DNA from 2 places in the Blastococcus sp. SYSU D00868 genome. Region 2 is predicted to be linked to the other one. Evidence: predicted binding sites of a transcription regulator. Region 2 holds the regulator's gene; the other holds the start of a gene.
What was found. Region 2 encodes LexA, which represses DNA repair genes until DNA is damaged. Its sites were predicted from a motif close to TCGAACANNTGTTCGA; they were not measured.
Positions count from the first base shown of each region.

Region 1: a site for LexA is predicted at 2,053-2,068, ahead of ACI79F_RS00110 (DUF222 domain-containing protein). Genes of this name have one in related genera too.

Region 1 covers NZ_JBJGZO010000001.1:18,998-23,164, reverse strand. The annotation lists gene ACI79F_RS00125 (alpha/beta fold hydrolase) at 1-408, shown strand, start outside; gene ACI79F_RS00120 (glycoside hydrolase family 16 protein) at 410-1,174, opposite strand; gene ACI79F_RS00115 (SDR family NAD(P)-dependent oxidoreductase) at 1,207-1,977, opposite strand; gene ACI79F_RS00110 (DUF222 domain-containing protein) at 2,162-3,442, shown strand; gene ACI79F_RS00105 (hypothetical protein) at 3,651-4,106, shown strand.
Region 2 covers NZ_JBJGZO010000003.1:4,162-8,328, forward strand. The annotation lists gene ACI79F_RS03350 (hypothetical protein) at 1-315, opposite strand, end outside; gene ACI79F_RS03355 (LysM peptidoglycan-binding domain-containing protein) at 426-962, opposite strand; gene lexA (transcriptional repressor LexA) at 1,270-2,049, shown strand; gene ACI79F_RS03365 (hypothetical protein) at 2,086-3,189, opposite strand; gene ACI79F_RS03370 (phosphatase PAP2 family protein) at 3,161-3,907, opposite strand; gene hflX (GTPase HflX) at 3,978-4,167, opposite strand, start outside.

The sequences.
Region 1 (4,167 bases), on a different contig from region 2:
GCGCCGGCGGCCCGCACCCGCGACGAGGCCCTGCAGCGCGCGGTCGACACCTACCGGGTGATCGGCTCCCCGGGCTTCGACTTCGACGAGGACGCGCTGCGCGAGCGCGCCGGACTCTCCTTCGACCGCGCGCACGACCCGGCCGGGGTGGCCCGCCAGCTCGCCGCGATCCTGACCACCGACGACCGGACGTCGCACCTGGGCGAGATCGCCGTCCCGACGCTGGTGGTCCACGGCGCGCAGGACACGCTCGTCGACGTGAGCGGCGGCCGGGCGACGGCGGCCGCGATCCCCGGCGCGGAGCTGTGGGTGGTCGAGGGCATGGGCCACGACCTGCCGCGCGCGCTGTGGCCGGAGCTGGTCGACCGGATCAGCGGGCTGGTGGCACGCGGCGAGGCCGCCCGCTGACTCACCCCTGCGGGCGCACCACGACCGAGGAGACGACGAGCTCGGGCACGGGCACGGCGGTCTCCCCGGCCGGGGCCCGGTCCGGGAAGTCGAAGACGCCGAGCATGAGCTGCACCGGGTAGTCGGGGGCCTGACCGACCCGGCGGACGACGTCGCCGTCCACGCTGAAGACCAGCGAGCCGGGGCGCCAGTCGACGGCGTAGGTGTGGTCGGCGGTCACGTCGAGGGGCAGGCGCACCGCCGCGAAGTCCTCGGTCAGGCCGGGGTCGCGGAAGCGGTGCAGGCCCATGCCGACCGCCGCCGTCCCGCCGGTGACCGTGTCGCCGAAGACCTCGGCGACGCAGATCTCGCCGGAGTGCTCGGGCACGTCCTCGATGCCCGAGAGCCAGAAGGCGAACATCGACCGCTGGGTGACCGTGGCGCGCATGGTGACCTCGAGCCGGCCGTACGTGGGGGTGCAGCCGCGGAACTCCGGCTGCTCCTCGCGGACCACCAGCCCCTCGGCGAAGGGCTGCTGGCCGCGGGTGCTGCCCACCGGGCCGGCCAGGCTGCCGGTCTGCAGGCAGGAGACCCGCAGCGGCGGCTCGTGCAGGTCGGCGCACCACAGCGGCTGGTCGACGGGGACGGTCAGGCGCAGCTCGCCGTCCCGGACCTCGTACGTGGCCGCCGAGGCCGGCCGGGAGCTCCAGTGCGGCAGGTAGTACGGGAACCACACGTCGAGGTCGAGGGCCCCGCCGGGGAACCGTTCGTCGAGGGTGTCGGGCACGGCGGCACGGTAGGGGCCGCCTCCGACAGCGCTCAACTGGTCAGCAAGCCGCCCTCGACGGGGATGGTCGTGCCGGTGACGTACCCGCCGGCGTCGCTGACCAGGAAGACCAGGGCCGCGGCCAGCTCCATCGGGTCGCCCGGCCGGCCGACCAGCACCCGGCCCAGCTGCTGGTCGATGTAGCCCTCGGGGTACTGGTCGGTCATCTCCGAGTCGAAGAAGCCCGGCGCCAGGGCGTTGACCCGGATGCCCTTGCGGCCGGTCCACTGCTGGGCCAGGTCGCGGGTCAGCCCGATGAGCCCGGCCTTGCTCGCGGCGTAGGCCGCCTGCGGCAGGCCGGCCGTGGTGAGCCCGAGGATGCTCGAGATGTTGACGATCGAGCTGCCCGGCTGCATGACCCGGCCGCAGGCCTGCGCCATCCAGTAGCAGCCGTTGAGGTTGACGTCGATGACCTGCCGGAACTGCTCCGGCGTCTCGCGGGTGGCGGGCACGGCGGTGCCGATGCCGGCGTTGTTCACCAGGACGTCGACCCGGCCGAACTCCGCGACCGTGGCGTCGACCAGCGCCTGGCAGTCCTCGGGGCTGGAGACGTCGGTGCGCACCGTGATCGCCCGCCGGCCGGCCGCCTCGACCGCCTCCCGGGTGGCGGTCAGGCGGTCCTCCCGCCGGGCGCCGAGGGCGACGTCCGCGCCGGCCTGCGCCAGGGCCCGCGCGAAGACGACGCCGAGCCCGGACGACGCCCCGGTCACGATCGCCACCCTGCCGTCGAGCCGGAACATGTCCAGGACGCCCTTGTCCGCCACGCGCGCTCACTCCCGTCGTCGCCACCGGTACCGCGACGACCGTAACGGTCGCTCGACCGGCCCGCCGGACGTACGCCGGACGCCTGCTCGGTGAACTCCGCAAGGCCTTCTACGGATCTGTGGACAGGCGCCTGAGCTGCGGATTCACCGGCTCGGAGAGAGGGTCCGCCGATAGAATCCGCACATGTGTTCGACCAGTGATCCGGGGGCCGACGCCGCCCGGCTGCATGCGCTGCCCGACGGCGAGCTGCTCACCGAGGTGGCCGGCCTGGTCGCCGAGCAGAACCGGATCGCGGCGCGGTTGACCGCCGCGGTGCGGGCGGCCGACGGGCGGCTGGCGTGCGAGCACGACGGGTTGAAGACGATGCAGGCCTGGCTGCGCACCCACGCCGGGCTGAAGAAGGAGGCCGCCGCGGCGCTGGTGCACCGCGGCCGGGCGCTGGCGCTGCTGCCGGCCACCGCCGCCGCGTTCAGCTCGGGCGCGATCGGCGTCGAGCACGTCACCGCCATCGCCGCCATCACCACGGGGAAGCACCTGGCGATGGCCGCCGAGCAGGGCATCGACCTGACAGAGGTCGACCAGGCGCTGGCCACGATCGCCGCCGGGCAGAGCTTCCAGACCCTCGCCGAGGCTGTTCAGCAGTACCTGACCCGGCTGGACCCCGACGGGCCGGAACCGGAGCCGATCACCCAGCGGTCGCTGCGGATCATCACCCACCCCGACAGCACCGTCACCGTGATCGCCGAACTCGACGCCGTCGGTGGGGAGAAGGTCAAGGCCGTGATCGAACCGATGGCCGCGACCTCCCGCTGCGCCGGCGACGACCGCAGCCCGGCCCAGCTCCGCGGCGACGTGCTGGTGCAGTGGGCCGACAACACCCTCGCCGCCGGCCAGGTGCCGATCCAGCGCACCCGCCGCCCGGGCATCGCCGCCGTGCTGGACCTGGACGACCTGGTCGACCCCGCGATCGGCAAGACCGCCGCGGAGCTGGGCTTCGGCGCCACCATCTCCGCCGCCCGCGCCCGCTGGCTGGCCTGCGACTCGGTGGTGGCCCGGATCGTGATGGGCCCGAACGGGGAACCGATCCACCGCGGCCGCGAGGTCCGCATCGTCCCCGCCGCGCTACGCCAGCTGCTCGATCTGCGGGACCGGGGCTGCGTGTTCGCCGGCTGCGACGCCCCGCACTGGTGGTGCGAGGCCCACCACCGCATCCACTGGGCCTTCGGCGGCCAGACCGATCCGGACAACCTGGGCCTGCTCTGCGAGCGCCACCACGGCAAGGTCCATCACGGCTACCGCATCGAACGCGACGCCGACGGGCGATGGCACACCTACCGGCCCGACGGCACCGAGATCCTGATCGACCGCGACGACCTCCTCAGCCAGGCGGCCCTCGCCATCCAGCAGGAGCTCCCCGACCGCGACGCCGCCCACGACCCGGACGACGCGTTCGTCCCCGTCTGACCCCACCGGCCGACCCCGGCACACGGCCCCGACACACCGCCACACCCCCCACCGCCACACCCCCACGGACACCGTCCGCGGGGGCAGACGGCGTGCGCCGGGGCACGTGGCGTGCCCGGGCGGTCGGCCGCAGACCGCCGCTCGGTGGGCGGCCGGGTCCCGGCGGCCCGAGGTGCGGGCGCCGCGTCCGCCGCTCATGATCACCGCCGTGGCCTCGCCGGACGTCGTCCTGGAGCTCAGGCCCCCCGCGCTGGCGTCGTTCCTCTACGCGGCGTCCCTGGTGGTGGGGGTCGTCGTCGTGGTCGTCTTCCTCGGCACCGATGCCCCGCCGTGGTTCGCCGTCGCCTTCCTCGCGGTGGCGGTCGGCATCACCGCGGTGAACACCGCCGCCGCGCTGAGCCGGGCCCGCGCACGCACGGACGGCACGCTCGAGGTCCGCAACCGCTTCACCACCCGCCGGGTCGACCGGTCCGAGATCGACCGGGTGCTGCTCGACTCGGTGGGTGGGTTCGGATCGAACCGGCGCGTCGAACTGCTGCTCACCGACGGCTCGACGCTCCCGCTGGTCGCGACGGAGACGCCGCCGCTGCCCGGCGCGCGCCGGCGCCTGGAGGACCAGGCGGCGCGCCTCCAGGACTGGGTGGGCACCGCGGCGCGGTACTGAGGGTCCGCATCCGTCGCGCAGTCGCATCGCCGCCGTCCCCGGGGCGTCACCGCCCCGACAC
Region 2 (4,167 bases):
ACCGGTCGCCAGCAGCCCGCGGAGCTCGGCGCGGCTCATCACGACCGTCTCCGCGGGTGGCGGCGCCGCGGCCGGCGCGGGTGCGGCCCCCGCCGGGACCGCGTCCCGCTCGGGCAGCCGGACCGCGGGCAGCTCCACCCACCGCTCCTGCCGGTGGCCGCCCTGGCCGACGCGCACCTGCGCCTGACATCCGCCGGCCTCGTCGTGCCGCCAGCCGAGGACGGCGCCGGGCACCCAGGAGCCCGCCACGAACACCTCGGCGTCGAGGGGCTGGGCGATGGTGACCGCTGCTCGGCCGCGCACGTCTACTGGCACGAGCGAGACGGTAGGTCGGCTCCCCCGCTCCTCCCGGGCAGGACGCCGCCCCGAGGGTTGACGAAGATCGCGCTCCCGAATCGTGGATGTCGCGACCCGGCGCGCCGCGGTCACGGGACCTCGAGCACCTGGCCGGCCACGACGACGGCGCCCTCGAGGTCGTTGAGCCGTTCGATCGCGTCGACGACGGCCCGCACGTCCTCGCCCGGGTCGGCCACCGCCGTGGCGATCGACCACACGGTGTCCCCCGGCTGGACGACGACGCTGCTGCCCCCGGCCAGCTCCAGCTCCCCGCCGGGACCGAGCAGTGCCGACAGCACGAGGAAGGCGAGGGCGGCCACGCCGAGGGCGAGCGCCCCGAGGACGCACCTCCCGCGCCGGGTCAGCCGGACCGGCGACCGCACCGGCCGCGGCCGCGACGCCCCGGCGGGACGGCCGGGGCCCGGACGCGCGGGGCGCACCTCCAGGCGCACCGGTCGCGCCCCGGGACGGACCGCGTCCCGGCGCAGCGGCGGGGCGCCGGCCACCGGCCCCGCCGCGCGGACCGCCGGACGGCCGCCCGCGCGCTCGCCCAGCGGGCGCACCGGGCCGGCCACCCGCAGCCCCGTGCCCCGCTGCCCCGCGGGGACCCCGCCCGACCCGTCCACGCCCCATCCGGGGACCGCCGCCCCGCGCGCCCTGCCAGCCACCCAGCGCCTCCTCCGCCACCGCCCGCGGCCGCACCCGCGGGTTCGAACAGCCGTTCGATCCGAACGTCTGTGCGATGTCTACCGCACCGGGCCGACAGGATCGACCCGACACGAGCGGATTTCGAACATGTGTTTGAGGACGGCGCCCCGACGCGCTACCGTCCGACTGGGCACCACCGCCGGACGGCGGCCGCGGCACGGACACGGCAGGCGGCCACGGGGGTGGACGGACGAGCCGTGGCGACACGGCCGGCGAGGAGGAGACGTGGCGGGCACGAGCGGGACGTCGGGGGGACGCGGCGGGTCGCGCCGCGCGGGCGGCACGACGACCGGGCCGACGCCGGCCGTGGCCAGGGAGGTGCGGACCTTCCCGGACCGGGGCGAGGCGGGCGACGGGCTGACCCAGCGGCAGCGCCGCGTGCTGGAGGTCATCCGCGACTCCATCGACCGCCGCGGCTACCCGCCGTCGGTGCGCGAGATCGGCGAGGCCGTGGGCCTGTCCTCGGCCTCCTCGGTGGCCCACCAGCTCTCCGTCCTGCAGAAGAAGGGCTGGCTGCGGCGCGACCCGAACCGCCCCCGGGCCCTCGACGTGCGGCTCCCCGGCGAGATCGCGGCCGCCACCGGCGCGACCGCCGCCCCGCCGCCGGTGGCCGAGGACACGGCGAGCCCCGCGCCGACCTACGTGCCGCTGGTCGGCCGCATCGCCGCCGGTGGCCCGGTGCTGGCCGAGCAGGCCGTGGAGGACGTCTTCCCGCTGCCCCGCGAGCTGGTCGGCGAGGGCACCCTCTTCATGCTGAAGGTCACCGGTGACTCGATGATCGAGGCGGCGATCTGCGACGGCGACTGGGTCGTCGTGCGGCAGCAGCCGACCGCCGAGAACGGCGAGATCGTCGCCGCGATGATCGACGGCGAGGCGACGGTGAAGACCTACAAGCGCAAGGACGGGCACGTGTGGCTGCTGCCGCACAACCCCGCCTACGAGCCGATCCCCGGCGACGACGCGACCGTCCTCGGCCGCGTGGTCACCGTCCTGCGGCGCGTCTGACCCCGGCTCCGGCGGGCCGCCCGCGGCCGCGCCGGGTCAGGGGCGGGGCGCCCCGCCGGGGGGCGCGCCGCGGCGGCGGAACCGGCCGAGCAGCCAGACGACCAGGGTGGCCACCACGACGGCGACCGCGCCCGCGGCCGCCGGGGAGACGCCGTCGTCGGACCCGGTGAGCACGTCGTCGAGGGAGCCGTCCGGCGCGCCCGTGGCGCCGGACGCCGCGGTCCCCGCCGGCACCGGGACGACGGTGACCGCGCTGGGCAGCCCCTCGCTGGCCACCACGAGCGAGGCGCCGTCGGCGGAGAAGCTGATCGCCTCCCCCTGCGGCGACTCCGGCAGCGCGATCCGCGTGGGCTCCGCCGCCAGCGCGCCGGCCACGTCCGACCCGGCCAGCGGCCACACGTACGCGTCGGTGTAGGTGCGCAGCGCCAGCGCCGAGCCGTCGGCCGCGACCGCTCCCCCGGTGACGAGCAGCTGGCCGGCGCGGCCGACCGGCCCGCCGGGGGTGCCGGTGAGGGTCAGGTCCACCGAGGCCACCTCGACCAGGCCCACGGTGCCGGCCTCCTCGAGCGCGGCCACCGGCCGGTAGACGTCGCTGGAGCCGAGCACCTCCTTGGTCACGATGTAGGGCGTGCCGTCGGGGGCGAGCAGCAGGGCCTCGGCGTCGTGGGGCCCGTCGGGATAGGTGAGCCGGTACACCGCGGTGGAGCCGTCCGGGCGGAGGGCGAGCAGCGCGACCGTCGACCGGTTGCCGGTGTTGTCGCCGGTGTCGGCGAGCCAGACCGTCCCGTCGCCGCCGACCGCGAGGTCCTCGGGGTCGTAGGGGTCCACGGCGGCGGTGTGCACGCCGGTGACCCGGCACGTGGGGTCGACGACGTGCACGGCGACCTGGTCACCGCCGTCGTTGATGGCCAGCATCGTGCCGTCGGCGCCGACCACGAGCCCGGACAGCTCCGTCAGGCCCGGATCGGTGATCTCGCACTGCACGACCGGGTCGGGGGCGGCCTCCGCGCGCGCGGCCGGGGCGGTGACCGCGGAGGCGGCGAGCGGGCCGGCGGTCAGGACCGCGACGGTCAGCGCGGCCTGCGCCGGGAACCGCGCCGTCCGCGCGCGGTCACGACAACAGACGGCCTGCTCGGGCACCCACCCAGCGTGACAGGACCTTCGCGTCCAGCGCGTGAACCACGCCCAACAGCACGACGCCCACGGCCGCCCCCACCACGGCGTCGCTCAGCCAGTGGAAGTCCAGCGCGATCATGGCCAGCGCGCACAGCACCGGCCCGACCACCGCCAGGCCCCAGAAGAGGCGCTGCAGCCACGGCGCGAGGCCGTACTGCACCGCCTGCCACCGGGCGACGCCCCACAGCAGCACCGCGTTGGCCAGGTGCCCGGAGGGGAAGGACTGGCCGTCGGGGTGGTGCAGGAAGTCGCCGGCGTGCCCGGGGGCGGTCCGCCCGATCGCGTACTTGAGGCTGTACACCGCGACCGTCAGCAGGACGAGCGCGACGACCACCCGCAGCAGCGGGCGCAGCGTGCGCTGGCGCACGGCGAGCGTTCCGACCAGGGCGACGAGGACGACCAGCACGGTCCCCCGCCCGCCGATCTGGGTCACCCAGTACAGCGGGTCGTAGGCGGCCGAGTCACGCAGCCCCCAACCGCCGACCGTGTCCGAGACCCAACCGTCGACGTCGCGGGTGAGGCCGTGGAGGAGCAGGTCGACCGTGAGGAGGGTGCCGACGACGAGCGCCGCGACCAGCGCCCACCACGGCGGCCGGCCGGTCGACACGACGGGCGGGTGCTCGGGCACCGGACGCCCGCCGGACGGGGCGCCCGGCGACCGTCGCACCACGCCACTGGTCACCGGGTCACGGTACCGGCGCCGTGACCGACCCGTGACCTGGGCGGGTCGACGGGCGCGGCGCGCCGCCCGGTCAGGCGACCGGGACGGCGTACCCGTCCAGCGCCGCGGCGAGGCCGCCGTCGACGCGCGCGGTCAGCCGGGTGCCGCCCGCCTCGTGGCTCTCGCTGAGCACCTCGCCGTCGCGGTGGACCCGGGCGACGAGGTCGCCGCGGTCGTAGGGCACCAGGACGTCGACCTCGGTGTCCGGGTGCGGCAGCCGG